DNA from 4 places in the Glutamicibacter sp. 0426 genome. Region 2 is predicted to be linked to each of the others. Evidence: riboswitches for the same ligand, from Rfam matches in the RefSeq annotation. Region 2 holds a riboswitch; each other region holds the start of a gene.
The links. Region 2 has a riboswitch for S-adenosylmethionine ahead of BKX98_RS11445 (ABC transporter ATP-binding protein). Riboswitches for the same ligand answer to the same signal wherever they lie in the genome.
Positions count from the first base shown of each region.

Region 1 (2,197 bases), on a different contig from region 2:
GACATCTGCGCCGACCTGGTGAACAACAGAGCGAAGCCGGTCATGGTGCAGCGCTCCAGCACCCATATCGTGCGTTCCGAATCGCTGATGAAGACCGTGCTCGGCCCGCTGTACTCGGAGGAGGCGCTGGCCAACGCGATCGACCACAATACCGCGGACTTGATCTTCGCCTCGATCCCGTACAAGGTTCTGCCCGAGTTCCACAAGCCGGCCTTCGCCCAGATCCGCGAGGATGACGCTCAGTTCTACCAGTCGCTGACCGATGCCGGGTTCGATCTGGACTTCGGGGACGACGACTCGGGCCTGTTCCTGAAGTACCTGCGCCGCGGTTCGGGCTACTACATCAACATCGGCGCCTCGGAGCTGGTGGCCGATGGTTCCATCGCCCTTGCCAAGGGAGAAGTCTCGCACCTGACCGAGCATTCCGTGGTACTGGCCGACGGCACCGAGCTGCCCGCCGATGCGGTGGTCTACGCGACCGGTTACGGCTCCATGAATGGCTGGGCCGCGCAGCTGATATCCCAGGAGGTCGCCGACGAGGTGGGCAAGTGCTGGGGACTGGGGTCGGGCACCACCAAGGATCCCGGACCGTGGGAGGGGGAGCTGCGCAACATGTGGAAGCCGACCAGGGTCAAGAACCTGTGGTTCCACGGCGGCAACCTGCACCAGTCGCGCCACTACTCCAAGTACCTCGGGCTGCAGCTCAAGGCCCGCTACGAGGGGCTGGACACCCCGGTGTACGCACTCGCCGAAAGCTTCCACCGGCTCTGAAGCGCGGAAGTACCTGAGGTTTCCCGGCCCGCCTGGACCGTGATTGGTCCGGGCGGGCCGAGGCTCGTTGCCAACCGGCAGAACAGGTACTGGGGGCCGAACCGGTCAGGGATTCCGTTGCAAGCCGCTTCCTCAGCATTAAGGCGAGCAGGACATGATGTGTGGCGAACAAATGAGCGATTGCGACCAGAAATGACCGCGGTTCACCGAATGAATGACGGAGTATTTCGATTTAAGAAGTGAATTGTTTGACGCTGCTTCGTAATCACCCATATTGTTTTAAGCAGAATCAAGAGCATCAGCTATAAGCCCTGGCTTGCTGATCGGCAACCCTCTCAACGGTAGTGGGGTGCTCCAGGTGAGGATTCGGTTCCACGCAAAAACGTGCTGGAACAAGTACCGCACACGGCGCGGAACTCCAACTCTGGCGGCTTCGAGAAGCAAGAAGCTCCGGCGTGCGGACTACTGCGCGGTGGGCAAGACCCGAAGGAATCGAGCCATGTCATTGAATCTTGAACTTGACCCGTTGACCCTGCGCAAGGTTTTCGCTCAGCATCCGTCAGGCGTAGCCGCCCTCTGTGCAGAACTGGATGGCGAGAAGACCGGCATTGTGGCTTCGTCATTTACCGTGGGTGTTTCCCTCGAGCCAGCACTGGTGATGTTCGCCGTGCAGAAATCATCGAATACGTGGCCAAAACTGCGCAACGCTGGCCGCATCGGCGTTTCGGTGCTCAGCGAACGCAATGAAGGAGTGTGTGCTCAGATCGCGTCGAAGAACGGCGACCGATTCCGCGGGATCGACACCTATTCCTCGGAGCAGGGCGCACTGTTCATTAACGAGTCCACGCTGTGGCTGGAAACCTCGATTTACAACGAGGTCGAAGCGGGGGATCACTGGGTGATCTTGATGGAAGTGCACGGGCACCGCATCTCGAAGCACTCACCGCAGATCTTCCACGATTCGCGCTTCCATTCACTGCCGGTTCCCGAGCTCGTCTAAGCCCTTCTGAACTTCCAAAGCTTCGGCCAGATCAACGTATTGATCTGGCCGAAGCTTTTTTGATTTCGAGGCCTGCGGAATCACTTTATCCTTGCGCCAATCTGAAAACTAGGCGCGATGCCTCTTGATCTCCGGGCGCACCGGCAGCAACCCTGGACTACATGCAGCCCATGCACTGCGGGCAAGTTCGACGTGTAATTGCACTTCCACTGCAGCTGATTGCGGAGGTAAATCGGCGGCAGTGCGCCAAGAGCCCAGTTACGGCTTCAAATTCACGCAACGCCACGTCGGCGACATCAAGTTATCCACGGCCCTGAGCGATGAAATTCTTGTCGGTTGTGAACTACTTCGGGCTCGGAGTCTTGATAGCGAACAATAATCCGTGGTGACTAAGGGTTTTGCAGAATTAACAGTATCCACAGTGTT
Region 1 is NZ_MPBI01000003.1:439,022-441,218, reverse strand. Features, by position in the region: gene BKX98_RS10360 (NAD(P)-binding domain-containing protein) at 1-771, shown strand, start outside; SAM riboswitch class IV at 1,059-1,176, shown strand; gene BKX98_RS10355 (flavin reductase family protein) at 1,271-1,771, shown strand.
Region 1: linked by a shared signal. The riboswitch ahead of BKX98_RS10355 (flavin reductase family protein) and the one ahead of BKX98_RS11445 (ABC transporter ATP-binding protein) in region 2 are both predicted to bind S-adenosylmethionine.

Region 2 (2,197 bases):
GGACAAGGTCTGATCACCGGAGTCGGCCGTAGCGTTTTCGCCAGCGCAGCCGGTCAGGGCAACTGCGCCCATGAGCAAAGCGGCGGCGGACAGTGCGGTGCGGCGGGAGAAGCGGTTCAAGAGCATGGAGAATCCTAGAATTATGCGTGCAAGCGGATGGACGATAGGGCAAAGAGCAAGGATCGCCGAGGATCCAATGCGTTCCCTGGATTAATGGTTGGTTGGGTCGACGCCGAGCAGGCGCAGCAGGTGCAGGCGATCGGCAATGAACTTCTCGTCCGTGTGCCGGCGCGGTTTCCCGGCGGAGATCGCTAGGTCTTCGATGACACCAACCGCGCCGTTCCCGGTGCTGCGTCCCAAGACGATAACGCGGTCAGCCAAGGTCAAAGCCTCGTCCACGTCATGGGTCACCATGAGTACCGTGGTGGGGAATGATGCGTGAATTGAGAGCAGCAAATCCTGCATCTTCAGGCGGGTCAGGGCATCGAGCGCGCCGAAGGGCTCATCGAGAAGCAATACGCCCGGGCGGCGGGCCAGCGCGCGAGCCAGCGAAACACGCTGGGCCATGCCTCCGGAAATCTCCCGCGGGCGCAGGCTGGCTGCATGGCTCAGCCCGGTCAGCTCGATCAGCTCATCAATCAGCGCGTCGCCAGAGGTCTTCTCGGTTCCTGGGGCCAGACCCAGCGCAATGTTCTCGCGCACCGATCGCCACGGCAGCAGCCGTGGTTCCTGGAAAGCAACGGCGCATAGCTCGTTGATGCCGTTGACCTCGTGGGTGCCTGTGCGGATGTCACCGGTGGAGGGGTGGTCCAACCCGGAGACCGAACGCAGCAGCGTGGATTTTCCGCAGCCGCTGGCTCCTAGGATCGCGAGGACTTGGCCGGCTGGAATGTGCAAGTTGATGTCGGCCAGCACGGTGCGGCTTTCCTTCTTTGTGGTGAAGGTCCGCGACACGTTGCTGAATTGGACGTCCAGTGCGGTTGAGGTGGTTGAAGTTGCCTCGGGCGCTGCAATGGTAAGAGCCATATCAATCTCCATCGGTCCTGGCGGTAGCACCGGCCTGCGGAGGTGGAGCTCCGAAGGTGGTTGCTGCGGCGTCAAAGAGCCAGATCTCTCGGCCGCTCGGGATGGTTACCCTTCTATTACAGCGAGTCGAACGATTTGGACGCAAATCTTGCGTAACATGAAAAAATCTTCGACAACTGCGTCACATTGCCCAGAAATTTCGTTATTTATTTTACCTAGGTCCGGTTCGATCGACTGCAAGCCAATCCGTGCAACTCATCTTCGATGGGACGGCGATTAGGCTGTGGGATTTGAGCATAGGCCCTTCCAAATCTGAGGCGAAATATGACTTCGCGGCTTGGAAGCGCCGGATTATTACCGTTACAAATGAATCACGACCCATCCAGAGCGGCTGAGAGATCTGGCTCCACGACGCCGCAGCAACCACCCGAAGAGCGGGACGGTGCTACCGCCAGGACCGATGGAAAGAATTGAGAACCCTTATGCCTATTGGCGAATCACCGAATGCCCCAGGGCTGGACTTCAACCAGCTCAGCGATCCTTCGCAAGCCAGCGCTCTGGAACTGGACGAGTTCGAGGAGCAGCTGCCCACCCGGCAGCTGCTGAAGATCACTCCCGGCCCCGGCGCGGATGAGCAGTACGACCGACTGGCCGAAATCTTCCGCCCGGTCTTCGCCCAGATCGCCGCGACCGCCAAGGACCGCGACCTGAACCGCGTGCTTCCCTTCGAGCAGGTAGGCCTGCTGAACCGCGAGCGCTTCGGCGCACTGCGCCTTCCCGTGGCCGACGGCGGCTACGGTGCGCGGCTGGTGGATGTCTTCCGCCTGCTCATCGAGCTCTCCGAGGCCGACTCCCATGTAGGCCAGCTGTGGCGCGCGCATATCGCCTTCGTCGAGAACGTCTTGGCACTGGAAGACGAGGCGCTGCGCAAGAAGTGGGTGGCCCGCATCGCCGCCGGGCAGATCATCGGCAACGCCTACACCGAGCGCGGCGGCAACGCCCTGGGCACCTTGAATACGAAGGCCAGCTTCGTGGACGGGCGCTGGGTAGTCGACGGCGAGAAGTACTACTGCACCGGCACCATCTTTGCCGACTGGACCACTGTTGCGGTGGCCCACCCTGAGCTTGCCGGACGCCAGATCGCGGTGGTGTCCACCCAGCGCAGCGGCGT
Region 2 is NZ_MPBI01000004.1:79,371-81,567, forward strand. Features, by position in the region: gene BKX98_RS11440 (aliphatic sulfonate ABC transporter substrate-binding protein) at 1-126, opposite strand, end outside; gene BKX98_RS11445 (ABC transporter ATP-binding protein) at 211-1,026, opposite strand; SAM riboswitch class I at 1,032-1,134, opposite strand; SAM riboswitch class I at 1,402-1,493, shown strand; gene BKX98_RS11450 (acyl-CoA dehydrogenase family protein) at 1,509-2,197, shown strand, end outside.

Region 3 (2,197 bases), on a different contig from region 2:
GCTTCCTGGGCTGGTGTTCGATCTTCTGGACCTCCATCGTGCTCTCGGTGCTGGCGCTCTTCCTGCTCAAGGGCACCCCGGAATCCAAGGCCGAGCAGGATCCGGCAGCCGAGCGCCGCGTCGACTTCACCGGCCTCATCTTCTTCATCGTCATGCTGGTCTCCATCAACGTCTACATTTCCCAGGGTCCGAATATCGGCTGGCTGAGCCTGGGAGGCATCGCGCTCGTGGCGATCTTCGTGGTCACCGGGCTGCTGTTCTTGCAGATCGAGGTGCGCAGCCGCAATCCCTTCGTGAACCTGAAGCTGTTCTCCAACGGCACCTTCACCGGCGCCACGCTGTCCAACTTCCTGCTCAATGGCGCGGCAGGCACGCTGATTGTCTCGCTGGGCCTGGTCCAGGTGGCGGCCGGGATGTCCTCGCTGCAGTCCGGCCTGCTGACCTTGGGCTATCTGGTGGCCATCCTTGCCACGATCCGCGTGGGTGAGAAGCTGCTGCAGCGCTTCGGGCCGAAGAAGCCGATGCTCTGGGGATCGATGATCACCGGTGTGGGCATCCTGATGTGCTCGATGACTTTCCTGTATATCGACCAGTACATCTTGCTCTCCGTGATCGGGTTCACGCTGTTCGGCATCGGCCTGGGCTTCTATGCCACGCCGTCCACCGACGCGGCGCTGTCCAATGTCCCCGACAGCGAGGTGGGTTCCGCGTCCGGCATCTACAAGATGGCCTCGTCACTGGGCAACGCCATCGGCGTGGCCATCTCCGCGGCCCTGTATGTGGCTGGACAGGCCATGGATCCGGCACTGATCCAGTCCTGGGGCCTGTTCATTGGCCGGCAGGACAATGTGGCGTTGCGCTTCGGTGGCGCCATCGGCCTGTTGTTCAACGTGCTGATGGTGGTCATCGCCATCGCGTCGATCATCGTGACTGTGCCTTCCGAAAAGCAGAAGGACAGCGAGAAGACCAAGCACGACGAGGTGGCGCCGCCGCCAATCGGGAACTGATCGAATCGCTTGCTGGGCCGGTGCTGCGCACCGGCCCAAGCCGAACTGTCGGTGGTGCCCAGTACTATCGAACCAAGCTCACAGAATCGCGGCGCTAAGTACCTGGCTAGCCGCGTGGCAACCCTCCTCATCGAGCGGGGTGCCCCAGGGGAAGAGCCGGTCCGGGAAGCCATCCCGGGCAAGTCGATCGGTGGTGCTGATCCTTCAAGATGCTGCGCCGCCTGGACGGAACGCGAGGATGACATGGGCGCCAATCATGAATACACAACAGGGAATCCGCAAGGAACCGACGGCGAGCGGAAGTGGCACAGCGTGCTGCTGGACTATCCTTTCCACGCAGGATCGAGCACCCTCCAGTCAGGGGGATTCCTGGCCTTCGAAGCCGAGAAGCAGCGAGGTGGACTGCTGTGCCTGAATCTTCCCCACATCCACGAATACGTGGCCCGCTGGATTGCCGCCGGATTCACCCCGGAACTGTACTGGGCTGTCAACGCAGGGCTGAAAGCCGCGCTGGACCATGCCCGCCGGCTCTGCAGAAATGTCGGGGACCAAGAACTCCTTGGGCGACGGCTGGAACTGCTCGGGATCACCGCCAAAAACCCGCAGGCTGGCCAGAGATATCTGCGGGTGACCGGCAAGGACCCGATCACTGGCCGAAGCATCATGGAAGAGCGGACGCGCCCTGAGCACATTGTGCAGCTGGTGCCCGAAGCCTGGGCGGAATTCCCGCGGCTGCTGGGCTTCGAACGCCCGTCCGTGGCCCTGTCCAAGTACATCCGAGGGAACTGCGCCAGCGAGGTTCCCGGCAGCGTGCAGGCGTAACTGGGGCTTGGTTTCCGGTGGATGAAAATCCGCCGGAAACCAAGCCGCTTTGCGTTAATTCCATAATCTATGATTAACGCCACCATCCCCGGAATCTTGAGGTTAATCGGGCGTTAATCACTGGTTGGCAAATATCAATCGGAAGGATGATACTAAGTGTCCAAGCGGAGCGCTAGACTGGCAATCGCTCTTCAATCACGCTGCCCTTAATCCGAAGGCCCAGCATGCCGGAGAGCGTGATGCCAGCGAGGATTTTCCACATGCTTCTCAAGCTCATCTTGAAACACTCCAAACCCTATGCCGGGTGGATTGCCGCAGTAGTCATATTGCAGCTGGCCACCACCATGGCTACGCTCTACCTTCCCAGC
Region 3 is NZ_MPBI01000003.1:118,099-120,295, reverse strand. Features, by position in the region: gene BKX98_RS08885 (MFS transporter) at 1-1,007, shown strand, start outside; SAM riboswitch class IV at 1,084-1,196, shown strand; gene BKX98_RS16825 (hypothetical protein) at 1,251-1,829, shown strand; gene BKX98_RS08880 (ABC transporter ATP-binding protein) at 2,090-2,197, shown strand, end outside.
Region 3: linked by a shared signal. The riboswitch ahead of BKX98_RS16825 (hypothetical protein) and the one ahead of BKX98_RS11445 (ABC transporter ATP-binding protein) in region 2 are both predicted to bind S-adenosylmethionine.

Region 4 (2,197 bases), on a different contig from region 2:
CCAGCGCGAGATCCAGCGACTGGGTGATATCTGCGAGCAGGTCGGCCGGGTCTTCCAGGCCCACCGACAGGCGCAGGGTGGAGGTGTTCAGCCCGGCGGCTGCCAGCTGCGCTTCGGAGAGCCGGCAGTGCGTCATGGTGGCCGGGTGGGCGACCATGGTGCGGGTATCGCCCACATTCGCGGCCAGGCTGATCAGCTTGAGCCCGTCGATCACCGGGGAAACCAGGGATGGGTGGGCCAGCTCGATGGCCAGCACGCAGCCGGTGCCCTTCGGCGCTAGCGTCCGGGCCAGCTCGTGGCTGGGGTGCTCGGGCAGCGCGGGGTGGTGGATGGCGGCAATGCCCGGATACTCGGCAAGCGCGTCGATCAGCCTGGTGACGCTGCGCTGCACGTGGGCCGCGCGCACCGGCAGGGTCTCGATGCCTGCGAGGATGCCCTGGGCGCTGGCCGGGGCGAGGGCCGGGCCCAGGTCGTGCAGGAACTTGGAGCGCACCAGCATCGCGTAGGCCGCCGGCCCGTGGCGCTCGAGCAGCGACGTGCCATTCAGCCGCACCCGCGGCGCGGCGATCTGCGGCCAGCGGGAGGAATCGGAGAAGTCGAAGGTTCCCGAATCCACCACTACCCCGCCAAGCACCGAGCCGTGCCCGGCCAGCCCCTTGGTGGCCGAGTGCACCACGATGTCCGCGCCGAGTTCCAGCGGGCGCACATTCAGCGGGGTGGCCAGGGTGTTGTCCACCACCACCGGGATGTTGCGCTCGTGCGCGATCGCCGCAATGGCCGGGATATCGGCCACGGTGCACAGCGGGTTGGACACGGACTCGAAGAAGAACGCCCGGGTGTCCTCCTCGATGGCCGCGGCCCAGGCGGCCGGATCGGCCTGGTCGACAAAGCTGACGCGGATCCCGAAGTCGGCGAAGGTGTCGGTGAACAGGTCCACGGTGCCGCCGTACAGCGAGGAGGAAGCCACAATGTGCCTGGGTCCCTGGGTCAGCGCCAGCAAGGACAACGCCACCGCGGACTGGCCGGTGGCGGTGGCTACCGCCTGGGCCCCGCCTTCCAGCGCGGCCACGCGCTGCTCGAGGATGGACACGGTGGGGTTGCCGGTGCGCGAGTAGGTGAAGCCTGCCTGTCGCAGCGCGAACTTCTCCACCGCTTCGGCGTGCGATGCGAATTGGTAGGCCGCGGAATTGTGCAGCGGCGGCAGCATCGGGCGGAACTCTCCGCTCGGGCGGTACCCTGCGTGCACCGCGTCGGTTTCCTGGCTCATTGCTCCTCCTCGTTGTCTGCGAGGGAGTGCACCGGACACCGAAGCCACGGGTCCGGAACTGCTCCATCGGTTCTGGCGGTAGCACCTTTCGGTTTCCCGATGGTTGCTGCGGCGTCGTCGAGCCAGATCTCTCGGCCGCTCTTGATGGGTTGTTCTTCCATGGTTGGGCATCGGCCGCGAACCGGGCAAGCGGCCCGAATCGCTGAGCTTCACAGAACGCCGCCGCGCTTCATATGTCGCCGAATTGTCATGATGACGTAAGGGCGCAAACCCTTATGTGACGCACCAAGGAAGCAAGAATCCTTGAAATCCCAGGGTTTTCACCCGCACGCATGACAGAGCACCAAATTTCAATGACCGGAGATGACGCTCAGCCCAGGACTTCGACTCCGAATCCGGCCACCACCGCGCGCACCTCGTCCAGGTAGCGCCGGGCCTGCTCGGTGAGCGGGATGGCGGCGTGGTCAATCCAGCCGACATCGATGCGCTCCTCGACAGCCAGCGGGATGGAGACAATGGAGGGATCCAGCTCGTCGCTGATGATGCCGGTGGAGATGGTGTACCCGCCCAGACCGATCATCAGGTTGAAGATCGTGGCGCGGTCCGAGACCTGGATTTCACGCTGGCTGGAGCGGGTGGAGAGGATCTCCTCGGCGAAGTAGAAGGAGTTGTTCGCGCCCTGGTCGAAGGTCAGCCGCGGCAAATCTTCGAGATCTTCGAGAGACACCAGGGTTCGGGAGGCCAGCGGGTTGCTGCGGGCAACGAAGATGTGCGGCTGGGAGCGGAAGAGCGGGTGGAATACCAGCCGGGATTCGCGCAGCAGCTTCTCGATGACCTTGCGGTTGAAGTCGTTGAGGTAGAGGATCCCGATCTCGCTGCGCAGCGTGCGCACATCCTCGATGATCTGCTCGGTGCGGGTCTCGCGCAGCG
Region 4 is NZ_MPBI01000002.1:150,230-152,426, reverse strand. Features, by position in the region: gene BKX98_RS06205 (O-acetylhomoserine aminocarboxypropyltransferase/cysteine synthase family protein) at 1-1,267, opposite strand, end outside; SAM riboswitch class I at 1,328-1,418, opposite strand; gene BKX98_RS06200 (LysR family transcriptional regulator) at 1,638-2,197, opposite strand, start outside.
Region 4: linked by a shared signal. The riboswitch ahead of BKX98_RS06205 (O-acetylhomoserine aminocarboxypropyltransferase/cysteine synthase family protein) and the one ahead of BKX98_RS11445 (ABC transporter ATP-binding protein) in region 2 are both predicted to bind S-adenosylmethionine.